Linked DNA regions of Rhizobium rhizoryzae. The main gene of each other region encodes a partner of the protein of the gene in region 2 in a complex. Links are inferred from orthologs where the notes say so. Each region holds a gene or a part of one and is shown on either strand. Other genes may lie near its edges. The genes, in order: ccmE and ccmB.

What was found.
Region 1: the proteins of ccmB (region 2) and ccmE are in contact, whole or in part, in a solved structure (PDB 8CE8), measured with the Escherichia coli proteins. The link is inferred for Rhizobium rhizoryzae from one-to-one orthologs.

What each region holds. Positions count from the first base shown.
Region 1 is NZ_CP049250.1:3,188,969-3,204,817, forward strand. The notes cover bases 10,004-12,990. They hold ccmE (cytochrome c maturation protein CcmE), read right to left. Parts: upstream 11,742-12,990; coding sequence 11,265-11,741; downstream 10,004-11,264. Other genes in these bases: G6N80_RS21280 (heme lyase CcmF/NrfE family subunit), read right to left, coding at 10,004-11,268; ccmI (c-type cytochrome biogenesis protein CcmI), read right to left, coding at 11,738-12,856. In the rest of the region: G6N80_RS21250 (PAS domain-containing sensor histidine kinase), read left to right, coding at 1-1,830; G6N80_RS21255 (bifunctional [glutamine synthetase] adenylyltransferase/[glutamine synthetase]-adenylyl-L-tyrosine phosphorylase), read right to left, coding at 1,760-4,738; G6N80_RS21260 (sensor histidine kinase), read right to left, coding at 4,841-6,256; G6N80_RS21265 (response regulator transcription factor), read right to left, coding at 6,259-6,996; G6N80_RS21270 (Do family serine endopeptidase), read right to left, coding at 7,102-8,655; G6N80_RS21275 (cytochrome c-type biogenesis protein), read right to left, coding at 8,801-9,274; more of G6N80_RS21280, read right to left, coding at 9,271-10,003; G6N80_RS21295 (hypothetical protein), read right to left, coding at 13,046-13,462; G6N80_RS21300 (ATP-binding protein), read right to left, coding at 13,685-15,082; G6N80_RS21305 (response regulator transcription factor), read right to left, coding at 15,072-15,743; G6N80_RS21310 (hypothetical protein), read right to left, coding at 15,792-15,849. UniProt on the Escherichia coli protein: Heme chaperone required for the biogenesis of c-type cytochromes. Transiently binds heme delivered by CcmC and transfers the heme to apo-cytochromes in a process facilitated by CcmF and CcmH.
Region 2 is NZ_CP049250.1:1,261,397-1,268,835, reverse strand. What follows is about bases 4,541-7,439. They hold ccmB (heme exporter protein CcmB), read right to left. Parts: upstream 6,371-7,439; coding sequence 5,711-6,370; downstream 4,541-5,710. Other genes in these bases: acnA (aconitate hydratase AcnA), read left to right, coding at 7,284-7,439; G6N80_RS12150 (hypothetical protein), read left to right, coding at 7,029-7,217; ccmA (heme ABC exporter ATP-binding protein CcmA), read right to left, coding at 6,367-7,017; G6N80_RS12165 (heme ABC transporter permease), read right to left, coding at 4,909-5,667; ccmD (heme exporter protein CcmD), read right to left, coding at 4,729-4,905. Outside these bases: tRNA (N(6)-L-threonylcarbamoyladenosine(37)-C(2))-methylthiotransferase MtaB, read left to right, coding at 1-1,197; signal recognition particle-docking protein FtsY, read left to right, coding at 1,214-2,764; G6N80_RS12185 (septation protein A), read left to right, coding at 2,822-3,469; G6N80_RS12180 (DUF2585 domain-containing protein), read left to right, coding at 3,466-4,059; more of G6N80_RS12175, read right to left, coding at 4,124-4,540. UniProt on the Escherichia coli protein: Required for the export of heme to the periplasm for the biogenesis of c-type cytochromes.

The DNA.
Region 1 (15,849 bases), 1.9 Mb from region 2 along the record:
ATCGAAACCACCTTTGAGGGCGCGCCCCATTATGCAGCCATTCGCAGCATCGGCGGCGGATTGCTGGTGGCGGGTCACTCTCTGGACGAGATCGATCAATACTGGCGCCAGCAGGTCTCGCTGAATGTGACGCTTTTCACCGGCATTTCTTCGGTCATGCTGGTTATCCTCTACGCTTACTACGTGCAGGCCAAACGGGCCCGCGAAGCCGACGAGATCTTTCTCGAATCCAACATGCGTGTCGAAACGGCTCTCTCGCGTGGACGCTGCGGTCTCTGGGATTTCGATCTCACGAACCGCAAGCTGTTCTGGTCGCGCTCCATGTATGAAATGCTGGGACTTCCGCCCGGCAACAATGTGCTGTCCTTCAGCGAGGCTGCCCGGATGATGCATCCGGCCGATGGCAACCTCTTCGCGCTTGCCCGTGCGGTCGGTCGCGGCAATGCAAAGCAGGTCGACCAGGTTTTCCGCATGCGCCATGCGGCCGGTCATTATGTATGGATGCGGGCCCGCGCACAGGTAGTCAAAACAGGCATGGGTCGGACCCACGTCATCGGCATCGCCATGGACGTGACGGAACAGCACCGTCTTGCCCAGCGCTATGCGGAGGCGGATCAGCGTCTGGCGGACGCCATCGAGTGCACCTCGGAAGCCTTCGTCCTGTGGGACAAGAACGACCGTCTGGTCATGTGCAACACGCACTTCCAACAGGCATACGGCCTGCCCGACAGCGTACTCGTTCCCGGCACGGAGAAGGCCATCGTGACGGCTGCGGCCTCTCGGCCCGTGGTAGAGCGGCGGATTGCGGATCCCGACCAGAACGGCTTTTCGCGCACAATCGAAGTGCAACTGGCCGATGAACGCTGGCTCCAGATCAACGAGCGGCGCACGCGGGATGGCGGTCTTGTGTCAGTTGGCACAGATATCACACTGCTCAAGCGGCATCAGGAGCGCCTGCGTGAATCCGAGCGCCGACTGATGGCAACGATCGGCGATCTCTCGTCATCCCAGAAGAAGCTGGAGCGCCAGAAGGCAGAACTGTCCGTCGCCAATGCCAATTATTTGGCCGAGAAGGATCGAGCGGAAGCCGCGAACAAGGCGAAGTCGGAATTTCTTGCGAATATGAGCCATGAGTTGCGCACACCCTTGAACGCGATTCTCGGTTTCTCTGAAATCCTGTTGAACGGCATGTTCGGCCCGGTCGGCTCGCCGAAATACAGCGAATATGCCAAGGACATCCACGAAAGCGGAAAGCATCTGCTGAACGTCATCAACGACATTCTCGACATGTCGAAGATCGAAGCAGGCCACATGAAGATCCATTGCGAGTCGATTGATCTGGCGCCCCTGATCGAGGAGAGCCTACGCCTCACATCAATCCCGGCTGAGGAAAAATCGATTATCGTGACGCAGCGTCTCAGCCCGGATCTGCGCATGGTGGGCGATCGCCGTGCGATGAAGCAGATCCTGTTGAACCTGCTGTCCAACGCCGTGAAGTTCACCAACGAAGGCGGACGCATCGAACTGCGCGCCCGCGAGACGGCCAAGGGCCTGCGCCTCACCATTGCCGATACGGGGATTGGAATTCCGAAGGCGGCGCTTGGGAAGATCGGCCAGCCGTTCGAGCAGGTTCAGAGCCAGTATGCCAAGAGCAAGGGAGGCTCCGGCCTTGGGCTTGCCATTTCCCGCTCGCTGGTCACACTCCATGGCGGCTCCATGCGCATCCGTTCCCGCATGAAGCACGGCACGGTCGTCGCGCTTACGATCCCGGGGGGCGCCGGCGCGTCGTCGACTGGAAAACCGATCGCACGCCCTTCGACAGCCGCTTGAGGTCTGCCTCCACCAGTTTGAGGTTCGGGGCATCCACAGCCGTGGATAGCCGCTCGATCAGACCTGCGGGCGCATCCTTAGGGTCGAACTCGCTGCCGACACACAGCCGGATGATCTGCGAAAGCTCCGTGTAGACGGCGAGCGCCTGAAGGCAGAGATCAAGATCGTCACGGCTGATCATGTCCTGCGCATAGAGCATCAGGCTTCTGCCGGTGCCCGTCAACTGACGCTCCTCAGCGGTCAGGCTGCTGGCCCGCCCGTTCATCAGCCGGGCAAACTGCGCCAGAAATTCAATGTCGATCAGGCCGCCCGGTATAAGCTTCAGATCCCATTGGTCGCGTGGTGGCTTTTCCTGTTCGATCAGCGCGCGCATCTCGGCCACATCGGCTGCAATTCTGTCACGCTCCCGTGGGCGGTTGAGGATCGATGCGATCACATCATCCGCCTCCCGCATCAGGCTGTCGTCGCCGCAGATCAGCCGTGCTCTCGTCAGCGCCATATGCTCCCAGGTCCAGGCTTCCTCTTCCTGATATTTGCGGAAGGAATTGATCCGTGTGGCAACCGGCCCCTTGTTGCCGGAAGGCCGCAGGCGCAGATCCACCTCGAAAACGATGCCCTCCGCAGTTGGCGCCGACAGCGCTGCGATCAGCCGTTGCGTGATGCGTGTGAAATAGCGGAGTGAATCGAGCGGCTTATCTCCGTCCGATTCAAGGGCGCCGTCATCATAGTCGTAGAGCAGGATGATATCGACATCGGAACCGGCGGTCAGCTCGAAGCTTGCAAGCTTGCCCATGCCGATCACCGCGATCCGCCCGCCCGGAAAGTCCCCATGCGCCTGCCGGATCTCGCTGCGCACGCCCTCCAGCGCCTTGGCGATAATCAGGTCAGCCAGATCGGTAAAGGCATGCCCCGCCTGAATGCCGCTGATGCTGCCCGTCAACAATCTTATGCCGATCAGAAAGCGTTGCTCCGAGGCAAAGATGCGCAGTCGGTCAAGCAAATCCTCATAATGCCGCGCGCCGCCGAGAAAGGTCGTCAATCGTTCCTGCAAGTAATCGCGTGTCGGCATCTGCGCCATAAGGCCGGGGTCCAGCATGCCGTCGAATACATGCGGCCTCGCGGCAATAATATCCGCAAGACGAGGTGCCGCCGACATGACCGTTACCACCAGGCTCAACAGGTTGGGATTGTTGCCAAGAAGCGAGAAAAGCTGGATACCGGCTGGCAGTGCTTTCAGAAAGCCATCGAACCTAAGCAGCGCCTCATCAGCGCGCTTGCTCTTGCCAAAGGCCATCAGCAGTTCCGGCATCAGTTCCGTCAGCCGTTCGCGGGCCTCGACCGATTGCGTGGCGCGGTATCGTCCGTAATGCCAGGTGCGGATGACGCGGGACATATCGGCAGGCCGCTCGAAGCCCATCCGCTCCAATGTCTTCAGGGTTTCCGGATCGTCGTTCTGGCCGGTGAAAACCAGATTGCCATCGGCGGCGGAAAGCTTTGTCTCCTGCTCGAACAGCCGTGCATAGCGTTTCTCCACGGTGCGCAGGATCTCTTCCAGCCTGTCGCCAAACGCCTTGGTATCGGCAAAGCCCATCATGAAGGCAATGCGCTTCAGCTCCGCCTCGCCCTCGGGCAAGCGGTGCGATTGCTCGTCGCGCACCATCTGGATGCGATGCTCCACATCCCGCAGAAACCAGTAGGCCTCCGTGAGTTCCATGGCGATCTCGGGCCGTATCCACTGCGCATCGGCAAGTGCGGAAAGTGCATCCTCGGTGCGGCGCGCCCGCAAGGGGGGCATGCGGCCTCCCGCGATCAGCTGCTGGGTCTGCACGAAGAACTCGATCTCCCGAATGCCGCCCCGCCCTAGCTTCACGTCATGGCCCTTCACGGCAATGGCGCCGTGGCCCTTGTGCGCGTGGATCTGGCGCTTGATCGAGTGAATATCGGCAATCGCTGCGTAGTCGAGATATTTGCGGAAAACGAAAGGAACCAGCTGGCGCAGGAAATCGGTGCCTGCCTGAAGGTCGCCAGCAATGGGCCTTGCCTTGATGTAGGCGGCACGTTCCCAGTTCTGCCCCCGCCCTTCGTAATAGACGAGCGCCGCTTCGACGGAGACGGCCAGAGGGGTCGAGCCCGGATCAGGCCGCAGACGCAGGTCGGTGCGGAACACATAGCCATCGCCCGTGCGCTCCTGCAGCATGCGGATCATCCGGCGCATCATGCGACCGTAGAGCTCGCTCGCCTCCAGCGGGTCCGGCAGGATGCCGCTCTCCGGGTCATAGAAGACAACCAGATCGATGTCTGAGGAGTAATTCAGCTCCTCCGCACCATGCTTGCCCATGCCGAGCACGATCAGCCCGGACCCTTCACTGGGTCGTGCGGGATCGTTCAAGGTCAGCTTGCCTGCGTGGTGCGCCGTCACCAGCAGATGGTCAATCGATGCGGCGACGGCCACATCCGCCAGCCTTGTCAGCCAGCGGGTCGTCTGTCTTGCATCGTGCAGACGCGCCAGATCGGCCAGCGCCAGAAGAACGCTGACCTCCCTCTTGGCATTTCGGAGCGCCGTCATCACTTCGGCTTCTGTGGGCATGGATCCATCAGAGCGCGGTTCCCAACTTTGCCGCGCGGCCTCCACGCATTGCGCCAGCAGCTGTTCTACCGGTGCAGAGAGGTAGCGCGCCAGCATCGCGGGACGGATGGAAAGGCTCTCACGCAGGTAGGGAGAAAGCGAAAGCGCTGCGGCCAGGAATTCCTTCAGTACGCCGCCATCCTTCAGCATCTCGGCGACAACGGGCTCCTGTCCGGCGATCTCTTTCAGAACCGCATTGGCAGCCCTCGCCTCCGTCTGGTTGAAGGCGCGCAAGGGGTTGTCGCGAAGCTCGCCCAGAGAGTGCACCTGCTCAGCCACGATACGAACCTCCCAATTCTGCCGCATATCTTCAGGCTGTAGCGCGGGGATGGCAATCTGTCAGCCCGTTCTCACCACAAAAGAGGCAGATGCTGCATAAATAGGCTACATGCTTCGCGCTGAAGCCGGAAATACCATGGTCGCGGTCAGACCCGGATGGACATCTGCCCCGGCATTGGTCTGGGACAGTTCCAGACGCCCGCCATGCAGTTCCATGACCGCCTCAACAAGCGATAGGCCAAGACCGGTGCCCGGCTTTGAGCGGCTCTCGTCCAGCCGCACGAAGCGCTTCACCACCTCGGAGCGTTTGTCCTCCGGCACGCCCGGCCCGTGATCGCAGACGGACAGATGCAATTCCTCGCCCTGTCGCTTCAGGCGCATCAGGATCGGGCGGTCCTGCTCGCCTTCGGCTGCGTATTTGATGGCATTGTCGAGCAGGTTGAACATTGCCTGCCCGATAAGCTCCCGGTTTCCCTGCACGGCCTGGCCGGGCTCGATTTCAGTCACCAGCGAAAGTCCGGCCTCTTCCGCAACCGGCTCGTAAAGCTCGGCGGAATCGGCACAGATGGCGGAGATGTCCACCGGCGTCATTTCGGCTGCAATCGAACCGGCCTCGACCCGGGAGATCATCAGAAGCGCGTTGAACGTCCGGATCAGCTGGTCTGACTCGCTGATGATGCCTTCCAGCGCCACACGCCGAACCTCTCCATCATCCTCATCCAGCGCGTCGGCTGCCTTGTTGCGCAGCCGCGTCAAAGGCGTCTTCAGATCGTGGGCGATATTGTCGGAAACCTGCCGCAGCCCCTCATTCAGCTTCTCGATGCGCTCGAGCATGGCGTTGAGAGACTCGGAAAGCCGGTCGAATTCGTCGCCGGAAACGCCGACCGGCAGCCGTTGCGACAGATCGCCCGCCATGATCTTGGTGCTTGCCGCCGACATACGATCGATGCGCCGCAAGGCGTTTCGCCCGATACCGAACCAGATCACCAGTGCACCGAGACCCATGATGGCCAACGCCACCATCAGCGCGCGGCGCACAATGCCTCGGAAACGCCCCGGTTCGCCCAGGTCGCGTCCCACCATCACCCGCAGGCCGTTGTCGAGGAAAAATACATTCGCCGTTGCAACATGCGGACGCGGCGGCCCCTGCTCCGTGAAGGGCTCATAGCGGAACGGCATCCGCGTCCAGCCCTCCTGATCCAGAACGCCCGGCTCCACGGAAGCTACGTTCCCGGCCAGCATCTCGCCCGTTGGGCTTGCAATGACATAGAGATTGGCGCCCGGTTGCCGTGCACGCCGCTCCATGGTCCTCAGAAGCAGGTTGATGCCGCCGCGATCATAGGCTGCGCGAATATCGGCGGCTTCCTGATTGATACTCTCTCGAACCTGCTGCGTCAGAATTCGCTCTGACATGGCCGTCACATAGACGACCAGAAAGGCGGCGCAGAGCGAGAACAGGATGATGTAGAGCGCCGACAGCCGAACGCTGGTCGAGCGAAACAGCAGGCGAAGACGGCTCATGCTCAAGCTTCGTCCTTGATCATGTAACCGGCGCCGCGAATGGTCTTCAGCAGCGGCTTGTCAAAATCCTTCTCGATCTTCGAGCGCAGGCGCGAAACATGCACGTCGATGACATTCGTCTGCGGATCGAAATGATAGTCCCAGACATTCTCCAGAAGCATCGTCCGGGTCACAACCTGACCGGCATTCTTCATGAGATATTCCAGCAACCGAAACTCGCGCGGCTGCAGCAGGATCTCCTTGCCTTGACGGCGAACCTCATGGGAAAGCCGGTCAAGCTCGAGATCGCCGACACGGTAGGTCATCTCCTGCTCGGGCGTCCCTTTTCGCCGACCCAGCACTTCCACGCGCGCCAGAAGCTCGCTGAACGCATAGGGTTTGGGCAGGTAATCGTCACCCCCCGCACGCAGGCCCGTCACGCGGTCGTCCACCTGTCCAAGTGCAGAGAGAATGAGAACGGGCGTATTGATGCCGCGCTTGCGCAATTCACTGATCACAGACAGCCCATCGCGCCGCGGCAACATGCGGTCGATGACCATGACATCATAGGCGTTTTCAGAACCCATGAAGAGGCCGCTTTCGCCATCGCTGGCGTGATCGACCACAATACCCGTCTCGCGAAAGGCCTTGGTCATGTAAGCGGCGGCTTCGAGATCGTCTTCAATCACAAGAATCTTCATGTGCGGGACAATAGCCTCGCGACCCTGCCCGGTGGAAGGGGTTTCAGCGGGCTTCTCCATGCTTTCCTGCTGTAACGGCATTGGTGTCTCCCTGAAATCGAAAATGAAAATGGCGCCGAACCATTGCTGGTCCGGCGCCCCAAACAAGAGGAGTTGACCGGTCCCTTAGCCTTCCTTGATCGGAAGTGCGATGAAGCGGCTGCCGCTCTGCGATTCGATCTGGAACAGCGCCCGGGTACGGCCATCCTTGCGGGCGGCGGCGATGGCCTTGGTAATGTCGGCTGCCGTTGCGACCTGCTGGTTGTTGACGGCGGTGATCTTCTCACCTTCCTTCAGTCCCTTGGCTGCAGCTTCCGAGTCCGGATCGACATCGGTTACCGCAACGCCCGTGCCATCATCGGAAGGGCCGACGGTGATGCCAAGGTTGGCAAGCGCCTTTTCGCTCGAAGGCTGCGCCTGCTGCTGGCTCTGCTGCGTTTCGGCCTTGGAGGCTTCGTCGCTTGCGAGATTGCCGAGCGTCACTTCAACGGATTGCGCCTTGCCGCCGCGCCAGATGGAAACATCCACCTTCTTGTTCGGGCCGATGGCTGCAACCTTCTTGGCCAGGTCACGGGCATCCTTGATCGGCTCGCCATTGACGGCGGTGATCACATCACCCTGCTTGATGCCAGCCTTTGCGCCCGGAGACCCGTTCTGCGGAGACACGACCAGCGCACCCTTGGCTTCTGCAAGACCGAGCGATTCCGCGATTTCCTGTGTCACTGGCTGGATCTGGACACCAAGCCAGCCGCGTTCCACCTTGCCGCTCTTCATCAGGTCGGCCACCACATCCTTTGCGGTCGAGGCGGGAATTGCGAACGCGATGCCGACGCTGCCGCCGGAGGGCGAGAAGATCGCGGTGTTTATACCGACCACTTCACCGTTCTGGTTGAAGGTCGGGCCACCGGAGTTACCGCGGTTGACCGGCGCATCGATCTGGATGAAGTCGTCATAGGGACCGGAACCGATATCGCGGCCACGGGCAGAGACGATACCGGCCGTGACTGTGCCACCGAGACCGAAGGGGTTGCCGACGGCAACGACCCAGTCGCCGACGCGGATCTTCGCGTCATCGGCAAACTTCACATAGGTGAACTTGCGCTTGGTATCGACCTTCAGGACGGCGAGATCCGTCCGGCTGTCCTTGCCGATCAGCTTCGCATCGAGTTCGGTCCCGTCGTTCATGACCACCGTATAGGCCGAACCGTCAGCCACGACGTGATTGTTGGTGACGAGATAGCCGTCTTCCGAGATGAAGAAGCCGGAGCCCTGTGCGACAGGACGCATGTAATGCTGGCGGTTGCCGTTGCGGTTGTTGCGCTCGGCGCGCTCCTGGTTTCGGCCGTTCGGCATCTGGCCGCCAAATTCACGGAAGAAGCGCTTCAACGGATGGTCGTCCGGAAGCTCGTCAAAGCCGCGGCCTCCAAATGAGAAGCCATTGCTGGCATCGTCCGAGGCTGGCGTCGTATCGGATTTAACGCGAACGGAAACAACGGCAGGCGATACGGCGGAAACGACATCTGCGAAGCTTGGAACCTGCGGCGAAGCAACAGTCACCGGCTCAGCATAGGATTGATAGACTTGTGCGGGAATGCCGGTCGAAAGCATTACGGCTGCGAGGCCCGCCACAGTGGTTCCCTTGAGAATGGTCTTCAGGGAGGGGCGTCCGATCTTGCTCATGGTTCGATACCTTTATCATCATTCAGACTGGTTGCCGGAGGTCCGGCGGCGGTGGATGACTGAAGATATAGGTGCCGTGACCTTAACTGCACGTGTCCGATGGGTGAAATGTTTGTAATGTTGCGGAGAGCGGAAAAAACGCCGCTCAGCCCTCTTCCTTGCGCAGCAGTTCCGCCAGTCGCGCCTGCTCTTCCGCCGTCAGGGCCTTCTCAGCACCCGTCGTGGGACGGGAGCGGCGAGACAGCCGGTAGACGGCAATTCCGCCGATGATGAAAAGGACCGCAGGGGTTGCCCAAAGCGCGATCGTCCGGGCGCTTAGTCGTGGCTTCAGCAGCACGAATTCGCCGTAGCGCGAGACGAGGTAGTTGATCACCTGCTCGTCGCTATCGCCCGCCGTTATCCGCTCGCGCACCAGCACGCGCAGGTCCTTGGCAAGCTCGGCGTTCGAATCGTCGATGGACTGGTTCTGGCAGACCATGCAGCGAAGCTGAGCTGACAGGTCACGGGCGCGCTGCTCTAGCTTCGGGTCCTTCAGAACCTCATCGGGATTGACGGCAAGAGCAGTCACCGGCGCCAGCATCAGGCTCGCCAGCAGGACGAGAGGAAAACGCCTCTTCATTGCGCAGGCTCCATGGCGGGCTTGGCCGGCTTTGCCGCCTTTGCTCTGCGGCTTGGCGCGCCAACACGCAGGCGGCGGTCAGAGAGCGAAACAAAGCCGCCAATCATCATGATCAAGCCACCAAGCCAGATACAGAGAATGAAAGGCTTCCACCAGATGCGTACCACGATACCGCCATCGGCCATCGGGTCGCCCAGCGACACATAAAGCTGGCTGAGACCGAAGCTAACGATACCGGCTTCCGTCGTCGGCATGCGGCGCGCGGTATAGATTCGCTTGGAGGACCAGACGTCGGCAACGGCAACGCCCGCCTTGCTGATCGTGAAATGCGCTCGCTCTTCGGTAAAGTTCGGGCCGACCGCTTCCTTCATGCCATCGAATACGAGCGTATAGCCGCCTGCATCCGCTGTCATGCCCTGCTTCATTTCCAGCACGTGCTCGGTCTCGAAAGCCGTCACCGCCACGATGCCCAGCACGGTAACGCCAAGGCCCATATGCGCCAGCGCCGTTCCGAAGGCAGAGCGTGGAAGCCCCTTCAACCGGGCAAGGGCAATGGAAAAAGCCAGCTTGCCGAAGTTGGCGCGGTACCAGAGGTCGACCAGCGAACCGAGAATGAGATAGATGCCGAGCGCCAGACCGAGGAAGGCCAGAACAGGGCCGCCATTTTCCACGTAGTAGATCCCGAGCCCTACAACCAGCGCCAGCCCCGCAACGAGATAGAGCCGCTGCATGGCGCCCAGGAGATCACCCCGTTTCCAGGCCAGAAGCGGCCCCATGGGCACGATCAGCAGAAGCGGAATCATCAACAGGCCGAAGGTCAGGTTGAAGAAGGGCGCGCCGACGGAAATCTTCTCACCCGTCAGCGTCTCCAGAACCAGCGGATAAAGCGTACCGGTCAGCACCGTCGCGGTCGATACCGTCAGGATCAGATTGTTGAGAACCAGAGCGCCTTCGCGGGAAATGGGCGCAAAGATTCCGCCGCTTTTCAGCTGCGGTGCGCGCCAGGCAAACAGTGCAAAAGCTCCGCCGACGAAGATCGAGAGGATGGCCAGAATGAAGGTGCCGCGGGTCGGGTCTGTCGCGAAGGCATGCACGGAGGTAAGAACGCCGGAGCGGACGAGGAAGGTTCCGAGCAACGACAGCGAGAAGGTGATGATCGCCAGAAGCACGGTCCAGATCTTCAGCGCCTCGCGCTTTTCCATCACCAGCGCCGAGTGCAGAAGTGCTGTTCCCGCAAGCCACGGCATGAAGGAAGCGTTTTCGACCGGATCCCAGAACCACCAGCCGCCCCAGCCGAGCTCGTAATAGGCCCAGTAGGACCCCATGGCGATGCCAGCCGTCAGGAAGGTCCAGGCAGCCAGCGTCCAGGGGCGAACCCAGCGCGCCCATGCCGCGTCGATGCGTCCTTCGATGAGGGCAGCAACGGCAAAGGAGAAGCAGACGGAGAAGCCGACATAACCGAGATAGAGCAACGGCGGATGCACTGCCAGACCCGGGTCCTGAAGAACGGGGTTCAGGTCCTGCCCTTCCGCGGGTGCCGGCATCAGGCGGATGAAGGGATTGGAGGTCAGCAGAATGAACAGCAGGAAGGCGACCGTCACCCAGGCCTGCACGGCCAGCACGTTGGCCCGCAATGTTTCCGGCAGATTGCGCCCGAAGAATGCAACGAGTGCGCTGAACAGCGTCAGGATCAGCAGCCACAGCATCATGGAACCTTCGTGGTTCCCCCAGACGCCGGAAAGCTTGTAGACCATGGGCATCAGCGAATGGGAGTTCTCCCAGACATTGCGCACGGAAAAATCGGAAACCGCATAGGCCCAGGTCAGCGCCAGAAACGAAAGCGTCACCATGCCAAAGAGGATGATGGAGCCCGAGGGTGCCAGCGCCATCAGCGCCGCATCGTTCCGCCGCGCACCCACAACGGGCGCGATGGAGACGATCAGGGCAATCGCAAGCGCCAGAACCAGCGCATAATGGCCGATCTCGACAATCATCGCGTCACACTCCCTTTGGCGCCGGTGGTCGGGCTGCCTTCGCCCTCCTTCCAGACGCCGTCCGCCTTCAGGCGATCCGCCACTTCCTTCGGCATGTAGTTCTCATCATGCTTGGCCAGCACCGAATCTGCAACGAAGGCACGGGAAGACGTGAACACGCCTTCGGTCACCACGCCCTGGCCCTCGCGAAACAGGTCCGGCAGAATTCCGGTATAGCTCACAGGTACGCTCGCCGAGCCATCGGTCACCTTGAAGCTCACGGTCGATCCGGCCCCACGCTGAACGGAACCAGCCTCGACCAGTCCACCCAGACGGATGCGCGTTCCCGGCGATACCTCGTTCTTGGCAAGATCGCTCGGCATGAAGAAATAGGCGACCGACTGGCTGAAGGCGAACATCACGAGCAGCACGGCAATCAGGATGAAGCTCATGCCGCCAGCAATCACGGCCATGCGTTTCTGTTTGCGCGTCATTGCACGATCCCCTCGCCCAGTCCAATCTCACGCGCCAGCGCCACAAGCCGCTGACCCTCGCCCGTCTCTGCGGGAAATGTCTTCAGCCCTGTCTGAAGGGCATTGCGGGCGTCCTGCTCGCGGCCCAGCACCATGTAGGAGCGCACCAGCCGCAGCCAGCCCTCGATGTTTTTCGGGTCAGATTTCAGCCGCTCGGCAAGGCTTTCCACCATGCCCGCAATCATTGCCTGCCGGTCCTGCCCGGAAAGGTTCTGGGCGGCGGCAACATCGGCAGCGCTCGGATTCCCGGGTGCATTCTCGCTATTGGCGGCAATGTGCTGGTTCACGAGGCTTTCCCATGCGGCTCCGGGGGGCGAATCTCGCTTGATGGCGTTGAAGGCGGCCAGCGCCTCCGCCTTGCGACCCGCCTGCTCCAGCCCGAGCGCCACATAGAAGCGCGAGCGCATATTGTCGGGTTCCAGCGCCACCGCCTTCTCGAAGAAGCCGCGTGCCTCGTCGGTCACGATGCCCTGATTGGCGGCGACCATGGTTTCGCCCAAGCCCGCCAGCCGTTGCGGTGTCGCGCCCAGAATACGGATCGAGTTGCGAAACGCCTGATCCGCATCGGCAAAGCGGCCGGATCGCATGTAGATCGGCGCCAGCAGATCCCAACCGGCCCCGTCATTGGGGTTCTGTGCCAGATGTCGTTCGGCCTTGGCGATCAGAAGTTCGATATTGTTGCCCGGATTGGCAAGGCGTGCCGCCAGCGGCTGGTCGGGCATGCCGGGGCTTCCCAGCATCAGATAGCCTGCAAGTCCCACGATAGGCGGACAGAGAATGACCAGCAGAGTGGTGATGCGATGCGGGCGCGGCAGAGCCGCGGGCGTCAGGCCCCGCTGCGGCGCGTCGGTGGCAGCCAGCAAACGGCGTCCGATTTCGGCGCGCGCGTAGTCGGCCTCCTTCTCGCCGAGAAGACCGAGCGCGAGATCGCGATCGATCTCCTTCATCTGGTCGCGGTAAACCGCAGCCTCGTCTTCACGGGCCGTCGTCGGTTGCGGCCTTGGCTTCATCAGCGGCGCGATCAGAAGACCTGCCACTCCAGCCGTCAGTACTGCGATAAGAATCCAGAAAATCATTGAAGCCAATTACGTCAAGCGCACCACTATTCCAATCGGATCGGGGACGATGACACGAATTTGAGGCGTTTGGCCGCAACTTCGTGAACAGTCTCCTCTCTCCTATGGACGGACTGCCTGACACGGGCCTTGATTTGCGTCAAGCAAGGGCGCGAAACACAATTGGTTCAATGGGAAGGAGAACGCGGTTCAGCTCAGCGGAGTCCAGGCTCCATCGGCATTGCGACAGGCCGTGCCGCGCGCCTTCAACTCACGTTCGTTGATCGTCAGCGTGTGCGTGTAGCTGCGGCAGTTCTGTGAACCCACCTGATAGGGCGCTGCTGCCACCACCTCGCCGCTGATATTGCGGCCTTTCCATTCGGTCGACTGTCCGACCTCGGAAAACTCCAGCGCGCGATATTCCGCTTCCAGCGCCCTTTGGCGGTCGCTTTCGCTGAGCTGTGTCCCGGCACGGCTGACGATACCCCCCTGAAGCGCCACAATGAAATTGTTCGGCGGCGCCTTGGCAAAGAGCCCGCCACGATTGCCTCCGGTCGATGTGCAGGCCGAAAGCAGGCTTGCAGCAAGAACAGGCCAAACGACGAATTTCACAGCGCGGACTTCCATTCTACTCCAACCGTTTCGTGCTTGCGTAGACAGTTATCTGGTATCTACGCACCTGATTTTCAAACCTGAACTCGGCCCATTACGTCACTGGCCATGCACGTCGACTGTGGCGAAACCAAGCGAAGGTTTGAACTCTGTTTGTAGCGTGCTGGCACAGAGTGTCGAGCCGGAAAGCGATCAGTGTGCCATTTATACCGCACTGCGTCGGTCCCAGGATGCAACTCATGCCGCGTCGCGTGAAATTCCCGGCAGTGTCAGCACAGCGCGTAAGCCCCCGCGACGCCCGCGCGAAAGCCGGAAACGGCCCTGATATTCACGGGCGATTTCGCCAACGATCGAAAGTCCAAGACCCGTGCCGGGCTTGCTTTCATCCAGCCTGCGACCGCGCTTCATGGCTTCCTTGATTTCGTCGGGGTTAAGGCCCGGCCCATCATCTTCAACAGCAATTTCCACCCAGTTGCGCCGGGCCGGATCTTCCCCCTCGGGTGCCAGTGACGGCATGATGGTCAGCCAGACGCCGCTCTTAGAATGGCGCGCCGCATTCTCCAGAAGGTTGCCGACCGTTTCCTCGACATCCTGCTGCTCCATGGCAAGTGCCAGATTGGCCTGTGTCGCGATCAGTTCGAATGTCTTGTCGGGATTGAGGCGCCGCATCACCCGCATCAGGCGCTCCAGCACCGGCTCGGCATCGGTTCGCGCCAGCATGGATTCGCGCTGGGCGGCAATGCGGGCGCGGTTCAGATAGCTCTGCACCTGGCTCTGCATGGCTTCCGCCTGCCCGCGCACCACGTCTCCACGGCCCTTGTCGATGAGGCGCGATTCGTTGAGAAGCACGGCAATCGGCGTCTTCAGTGAATGGGCCAGATTTCCCACCTGCGAGCGGGCACGCTCGACAATGCGGCGGTTGCTGTCGATCAGTGCATTCATCTCGATGGTCAGCGCATGCACTTCACGGGGAAACTCGCCTTCCAGACGCTCCGCCTCCCCGCGTCGCACCTTTTCCAGCGCTCGGCGCGCTTCGTCCAGCGGTCGCAGACCGAAGAGAATGGCAAGACCGTTGACCACGAGGCTGCCGAGGCCGAAGACCACCAGCGCGATGTAGAGGCTCTGGGTGAAGGCCTGCACATCCTCCGTTACCACGGTCAGGTTGCCTGTCACGCGAAAGCGCGCCGCCCTGCCCTCGCTGTCCAGCACCACCTCTGTTTCCGCCACCAGCACATTGTTCCCGAAGGCGTCGATGGCGGGATAGAAGCGCTCATAGCGATTGTTGAAGGGTACGTTGAGGATGGACGGCACCTTGATGTTCGACGTGCCGAGCGACGAAGATGACAGCGGCGTCGCGGCAAAGGTGCCAAGCGGCTCGACGATCCAGTACCAGCCGGTTTCGGGCTGGGAGAAGCGCAGGTCACCCAGTTGCGGATTGCCCGCAAGCGCGTTGTCTTCGCCAATGGTGATGGAGTTCACCACGTTGTAGAGCTGCGCACGCAGCAGATCGGTAAAGGCGCGTTCGGCGGATTTCGTGTAGAGCGCCGAGATCACGAGCGCGATCACCACCAGCGCCACGCCCGACCAGGCAGTCGCCAGCAGCAGAACGCGCGCCGTGACCGATCTAACGTACATCGGATGGTGCTTGCATGCGGTAGCCAAGACCACGAACGGTCTCGATCAGGTCGACACCGATCTTCTTGCGAAGACGTCCGACAAATACCTCGATCGTGTTGGAATCGCGGTCAAAATCCTGATCGTACATGTGCTCGATCAGCTCGGTACGGGAGACGACCTCGCCCATATGGTGCATGAGATAGGACAGCAGGCGAAACTCGTGCGACGTCAGCTTCATCGCCACGCCGTTCACCGTCGCCTTGGAGGCCTTTGTGTCGAGCTTCACCGGCCCGCAGGTGATTTCAGAAGAAGCATGTCCGGCAGCGCGGCGAATGAGGGCGCGAACGCGCGCCAGCACTTCCTCCACGTGGAAGGGTTTGGCCACATAATCATCGGCACCGGCGTCAATGCCGGCCACCTTGTCGCTCCAACGGTCGCGCGCCGTCAGCATCAGCACCGGCATTGCCTTGCCTGCCGCACGCCATTTCTCGACCACCGTGATGCCGTCCATCTCTGGCAGGCCGATGTCGAGGATGACCGCGTCATAGGGTTCGGTCTCGCCCAGATAATGCCCTTCCTCGCCGTCGAAGGCCTGATCGACCACATAGCCGACCTCCTTCAGCGCATCGGTCAGCTGGCGGTTCAGGTTGCTGTCGTCTTCGACCACGAGAATGCGCATGGAAATCCTTGATTCGATGGAATACGAGAAGCGGCTTTTCGCCTTCTACTACATCGGCACCCGAACAGTCACCTTGCGCGGGCGCTCTCCGCTACCCTGCACCAGA
Region 2 (7,439 bases):
AAGGCGGGGCTGAACAATGCCGTGCTCGTCAACACCTGCGCTGTCACCGGGGAGGCCGTGCGTCAGGCGCGCCAAGCCATTCGTCGTGCCCGGCGGGAAAACCCGCATGCCCGCATCATCGTCACCGGTTGCGCGGCGCAAACGGAAGCCGCCACCTTCGGCGAAATGCCGGAAGTGGATGCCGTTCTCGGCAATGAGGAAAAGCTGAAAAGCGCCTCCTACCGCGCCTTGCCGGATTTCGGCGTGTCAGCCGAAGAGAAGCTGCGCGTCAACGATATCATGAGCGTGAAGGCCACCGCCCCGCAGATGGTGAAGCACATAGACGGGCATGTGCGCGCCTTCATTCAGGTGCAGAACGGCTGCGATCATCGCTGCACCTTCTGCATCATTCCTTATGGCCGCGGCAATTCCCGCTCAGTGCCCATGGGGGCCGTCGTCGATCAGGCGCGCAAACTGGTGGCGGAAGGCTATCAGGAAGTGGTGCTGACCGGCGTGGATGCCACCAGTTACGGTGCCGATCTGCCGGGAACCCCGACGCTTGGGCTTTTGGCGAAGACGTTGTTGAAGCAGGTGCCGGAGATCTTGCGGCTGCGGCTTTCATCCATCGATAGCATCGAGGCAGACAGCCATCTGTTTGACCTTCTGGCCGATGAGCCGCGCTTCATGCCGCATCTGCACCTCTCGCTCCAGCATGGCGATGACATGATCCTGAAGCGGATGAAGCGGCGGCATTCCAGCGCCGATGCATTGGCTTTCATCAATCAGGTGCGCAGCCTTCGCCCGGATGTAAGTTTCGGTGCCGATATGATTGCGGGCTTCCCGACCGAGACGGACGAGATGTTCGAGAATGCGGTTCGTCATGCGCAAGACTGTGGGCTTTCCTTCCTGCATGTCTTCCCCTACAGCCCGCGACCCGGCACACCGGCGGCGCGCATGCCGCAACTGGATCGGGCGCTGGTGAAAGAACGCGCGGCACGAATGCGGGCCGTTGGCGATAAGCTTCTCCTCTCCCATCTCGACAAGATGGTCGGGACGCGCCACATGATCCTTGTGGAGCAGAGCGGATTTGCCCATACGGAAAACTTCTCACTGGTTGCAGCTCCCGGTTTGAAGCCGCGCGATATGGTGCCGGTGATGATGACCGGTCATAACGGCAAACATCTGACAATGCAGGTCGACGCTGCCGCTGCGGCGTGACGGAACGGAACATTTTATGGCGCTGGGGTTCATCAAGAAGGTCTTCTCGTTCGGCAAGGACAAGCCTGCGGAGGAGAGCAAGGCATCGGAAGCTCTGACGGCTGACGATAAGGCGTCCATAGAGGCGGAGCTTGAGCCGCATTCGCGCGAAGAGGACCTCCCGGTTTCGCCGGTCGATCCTGTCGCAACGATCGAGATGGAAACCGCAGGCGGCCCCGCTGATGACGCGGCAGAGGTTGATGAGCCGGTGTTGCTGGCCCCTGCCGAACTTCCGGGTGAACTGGGCCTTGTCCCGCTTTCGCTGCTAGAGGCTGAGGCTGAAAGCTCTGATGGCGATCAAAGCCCACTCCCCTCTGTCCTGCCGGACATCTCCCCCTCAAGGGGGGAGATCGACTCGCCGCGAAATGACCATCCTCTCGTTGATGTTGCGGATGCTGAACCGCGCTTACAAGTAGGTGGTTCTTCCCCTAAGCAGGATGTAGGACAATACAGAAGCCCGGAATCGATCTCCCCCCTTGAGGGGGAGATGTCCGGCAGGACAGAGGGGCGTAACGACACGGTTACCCCAACGCTGTCCGAACCCGTCCTTCCCAAAGGCTTCGCCACTCGCAAGGAAGCCGCCCCGGTCGAAGCTGCGCCAGAGGTCAAACTCTCCTGGTTCCAACGGTTGCGCGAGGGGCTTTCGCGCACATCCGCGCAACTGACCGGCCAGATCGCGGCTCTCTTCACCAAGCGCAAGCTGGACGAGGCGACGCTGGAGGAGCTGGAAGACCTGCTCATTCAGGCGGATCTTGGCGTGGAAACGGCGATGCGCATCACCGATACGCTGTCGTCCGAACGCTATGGCAAGGATGTGACGGGTGACGACGTGTCGCGCATCATGGCGAGCGAAATCACCAAGGTTCTGAAGCCGGTGGCCAAGCCGCTGGAGCTGGATCTTTCCCACAAGCCGCATGTCATCCTCGTCGTCGGCGTCAATGGCACCGGCAAGACCACCACCATTGGCAAGCTGGCGGCCAAGTTGTCCGGCTCGGGCCTCAAGGTTATGCTGGCGGCGGGCGATACCTTCCGTGCCGCTGCCATCGAGCAGTTGAAGATCTGGGCGGATCGTACGGGCTCGGAATTCATCGGCACCAAGCTTGGCGCGGATGCGGCCGGCCTTGCCTATGATGCCTTCGAACAGGCCAAGGCGAAGAAGTGCGACGTTCTGATTATCGATACCGCCGGCCGTCTGCAGAACAAGGCGGAGTTGATGGCTGAGCTGGAAAAGATCGTCCGCGTTCTGAGCAAGCTGGACCCGGATGCGCCGCATACCGTCCTCCAGACCCTTGACGCAACGACCGGCCAGAACGCAATGAACCAGGTGGAAATTTTCCGCAACGTGGCTGGCGTCAGCGGTCTCATCATGACCAAGCTGGACGGAACCGCACGCGGCGGCATTCTGGTGGCCATTGCCGCCAAGCACAAGCTTCCGGTCTATTTCATCGGTGTTGGCGAGGGGATCGACGATCTTGAACCCTTCGAGGCGGAAGATTTTGCGCAGGCAATTGCGGGTGTGTCGCATTGATGCCACAGAAAACCGCTTTGCACCTATTCTTTCAACACCTTCATAAAGACGCGCCCAATGCCAAGCCTTGAAAGCGATACGACGCCGACGCGTCAGGAAAAGGAAAATCCGGGCCTGAAAATGGCGCTGGAACTCGGGCCTTTGCTTGTGTTCTTTTTTGCCAACTTGCGGGGCGAATGGCTGGTCTCCAAGTTTCCAGCGCTCTCAGCGCTAGGCGGACCGCTGCTGGTGGCGACGGGCCTTTTCATGGCGGCAACGGTTATTTCGCTGATCGTCTCCAAGATCGTTTTCAAGCATTTGCCGGTCATGCCCTTCGTCTCCGGTATCGTGGTCATGATCTTTGGCGGCCTCTCCATCTGGTTGCAGGACGAGACCTTCATCAAGATGAAGCCGACCATCGTCAACACGCTGTTCGGCGTTACGCTGCTGATTGGCCTGTTGTTCGGCAAATCGCTGCTGGGCTATGTCTTCAACGCAGCCTTTCAGCTGACGGATGAAGGATGGCGCAAGCTGACTCTCCGTTGGGGCATTTTCTTCCTGTTTCTTGCCGTGCTGAACGAAGTGGTCTGGCGCAATTTTTCCGACGCCGTCTGGGTCAACTTCAAGGTTTGGGGCACGATGCCGATCACCATTGCCTTCACGCTGGCGCAGATGCCGCTCATCATGAAACATTCGCTTGAGCCGAAGTCCGAGGATGGAAAGTGAGCACGGCGGACGCCTATCCCGCCCGCAACGGCAGCAGCGGCCATTACTGGTTTGCGGTCGCGCTCATCATTCTGCTGGCACAGATCATCGCCGAGCATTTCATGGGGCGGGTGTGGATCTGCACCTGCGGCACTGTGAAGTTGTTTGAGCCGGGCGTGAACACGCCGGGCAATTCCCAGCATCTGGCGGATTGGTACACGCCGTCGCACATCATCCATGGCTTCCTGTTTTATGGCCTCGGCTGGCTGGTGCTGCGCAAGGCTTCGTTTGCCAAGCGTCTTACGCTTGCCACCTTCATCGAAGCGGCATGGGAGCTTCTGGAAAACTCCCCCATCATCATTGACCGCTATCGATCCGCAACCATGGCCATCGGCTATGAAGGCGATAGCATCCTGAATTCGGCCATGGATACCATCTTCATGGCGCTTGGCTTTCTGTTTGCCGCGCGGGTGCCGGTCTGGGTCACTCTTGTTGTCGCTATTATTTTCGAGATCTTTACCGGCTGGCTGATCCGCGACAACCTGACCCTCAACGTGCTGATGCTCGTTTATCCGCTCGATGCGGTCCGGGCCTGGCAGGGGGCGCTGTAAAGCATTTCCAGCAAAAGTGTGCAGCGGTTTTGCGTCCGGAAATGCGTCATAACAAGGAGTTGGATCAGACTTGCGGCGTCAGGGCCTTCTCGATGGCGGGCAGCAGATCCTGGCTGACGCTGCGCTCATCGAAAGGCCCGACGCGCTTGTAGAGGATCGTGCCATCCGGAGCGACGAGATAGCTTTCCGGAATGCCATAGACGCCCCAGTCGATCGCGGCCTTGCCGTTCGGATCAACGCCGATGGCCTTGTAGGGATTGCCGAGTTCGCCCAGGAAACGCAGCGCGTTGTCGTTGCGATCCTTGTAATTGATGCCGACGATAGTGATCCGGCTATCCTTCGCGAGCTCCTTCAGGAGCGGATGCTCCTGACGGCAGGGTACGCACCAGGACGCAAACACATTCACCAGGGTCAGCCTGCCCTTGATCGCGGCATCGGTAAGCGCAGGCGTTTGCGACCCTTCCAGCGGTGGCAAGGCAAGTGAAGGCGCGTGTTTGCCGATCAGAGCCGAAGGAATGGCAGACACATCGCGTCCATTCACATCCTGATCATACAACATTTTTCCCGCCACTGCGGCAAAGCCTGCGAAGATCACCAGCGGGATCAAGGCAAAGCCATAACGTCCGAGGCCACGCTTTTCGGGCGTTTCCTCCGTTTGAAGGGGAGCCGTCATGCCTGTTTGCCCTCAGTCACGGGAGGAGAGGACCGGCGACGGATACCGGCGGCCTCCAGTTCAGCCATTTCGTTCCGGCGGGCGCGACCATCCAGAAGGGTCCAAGCTATAACGGCAAGTGTAATCAGCGCCGTCACACCGTAGGAGGTAAAGATATAGAAAGCGTGGCTCATCTCTCATACCTCCCGGCTTGCGTTACGGGCTGCCAGACGCCGCTGGGTCGCAATGCGACGACGCCATATCTCATTGCGCATGGCCGTGATATGCAATGTGAAAAACAGCAGCGTGTAAGCAATGGCCATGACCAGCAGCGGACGCAAAAACTCTCCGTCGATGGTCGGTCCATCCATGCGGATGACACTGGCTGGCTGATGCAGCGTGTTCCACCAGTCCACCGAGAACTTGATGATTGGGATGTTCACAAATCCCACGAGGATCAGCACCGAAGAAACCCGCGCAGCCCTGGACGGATCGTCCATGGCACGGTTCAGCGCGATGATGCCGAGATACATCAGGAACAGGATGAAGACGGATGTGAGCCGCGCATCCCACACCCACCACGTGCCCCACATGGGTTTCCCCCACAGCGAACCTGTGATCAGCGCGATCAGCGTAAAAGCGGCACCAAGCGGAGCTGCGGCCTTATGGGAAACATCGGCCAGCGGATGACGCCAGACCAGCGTGCCAATGGCCGACAGCGCCATGACGGAATAACACATCATCGAAAGCCAGGCCGCAGGCACATGGATGTACATGATCCGCACCGTATCGCCTTGCTGGTAATCCCCCTCAGTCGTGAAGGCGAGGTACAGCCCGGCTGCGAAGAGCAGGCAACAGAGGCCCGCCATCCACGGCAAAAGGCGTTCCGCAAGCGCGAGGAACCGCGTCGGGTTGGCAAGGTCGCTGAATTTGCGGATGGCGAGGCTTTCGGTCATGTAATCCTTTTAGGGGTGGCTCCCCGTCTTTCCTTGATTCTAGTCAATCCCCGGCATTGCGCAACGCCAGCGCAGCACCGAGCGGGCCAATGACGGCAAAAAACATCGTGATGGCAACAAGAATCAGAAAGGGCGGCAGGAAGGGTGCCGGATCTTCCACCGCTGCATAGGATGCGCTGACGCCAAAAATCAGCACGGGAATCGTCAATGGCAGAACGAGGATGGAAACCAGAAGCCCCCCTCTCGGGAGTGTGACTGCCACTGCCGCCCCGACAGCGCCGATGAAGGCCAGCGCCGGAGAACCGACCAGCAGGGTCAGCATGACGGCACCGATCGCCACCTCGCTCATATTCATGAACAGGCCGAGCAACGGAGAAGCGATCACCAGTGGCAGAATATTGGCCAGCCAATGCGCGAGGCACTTCACCAGAACTGTCAGCACCAGCGGATGCTCCTGCATCAAGATAAGATCCAGCGAGCCATCGTCGCGATCGGCCTGAAACAGCCGGTCAAGACCAAGGAGTGCAGCAAGCAGCGCGCCGATCCAGACGATGGCGGGACCAATCCGCGATAGAAGATTGAGATCCGGCCCTACCCCGAAGGGAATGACCGCCACCACTGTCAGGAAAAACAGGATACCGATCAAGGCGCCGCCGCCAGCACGGAAAGACAGTTTGAGATCGCGAAGCAGGAGGGCGATCATGCTTCCGCTCCTTCCATGGCCGCAAACCCAAAGCCCTTCATTTCCAACCGCCTCACATCAAGAAGCTCAAGCGGCTGATGCGTGGCGGCAAGGATCATGCCGCCCCTGGCCTGATGTTCGCGCATGAGCCGTGCCAGCAATGCCTCGGCGTTGATATCCAGTGCGGCTGTCGGCTCATCGACAATCCAGACCGGTCGGTAGGCCACCAGAAGCTTGGCGAATGCCATGCGGCGTTGTTGCCCGGCGGAAAGATAACCAAAGGGGAGATGTAATACCTGTTCAAGCTCGACCGCACGCGCTGCTTGCGCAATTGAACAGCCCCTTCCGCCCTCAGCATCACCAAAAAACGACTGCCAGAAGCTGAGGTTTTCCCGCACGGTCAGTTCCATTTTCATGGCGTTGCGATGCCCGAGATAATGGCAGGCTTCGGCAAGCCTGGAGGCTTTTCGGGTCTGGTCATACCAAAGGCTGAGGCCGCCGGAAGCCGGCTGAATCAGACCCGCGGCGACCCGCAGCAGCGTCGTTTTCCCCGACCCGTTCCGGCCGGTGAGAAGAAGGGCCTCACCCGACTGCAAGTCGAAGGAAATATTAGAGAATATGAAATCTTCACCGCGCTGGGCGGAAAGGTTTTCGGCGGCAAGCCGCATCGGTTCGCACCTTGTTCATTCTGTTGCGGGAAGACCAGAAAAAAATCGTTTCGATAGCCATTGATGGTCTGGAACACTTCTTAGAAATTATCTATAAGCTTCGCAACCACGCCAGCGGCCGGCGTGATTTTCACTTTGCGCCGGACCTGAAGATTTTTCTTCTCGTGCGGACAGCGGAAATGGTCGTACCCGCATCCTGATGTGCATGAAGTGCATAGGCGTCCGCACGCGCGTGTTGGCTCTTGATATCAGCGGGGTTACTTCTCGTGTCTAAATCTCTCGACAGCTTCAATTGCCGGTCCGTTCTGACCGTCGATGGCAAGGATTACGTCTATTACAGCCTACCGAAGGCAGAGGCCAATGGCCTGCCGGGCGTTTCCAAGCTGCCCTTCTCGATGAAGGTTCTTCTGGAAAACCTGCTG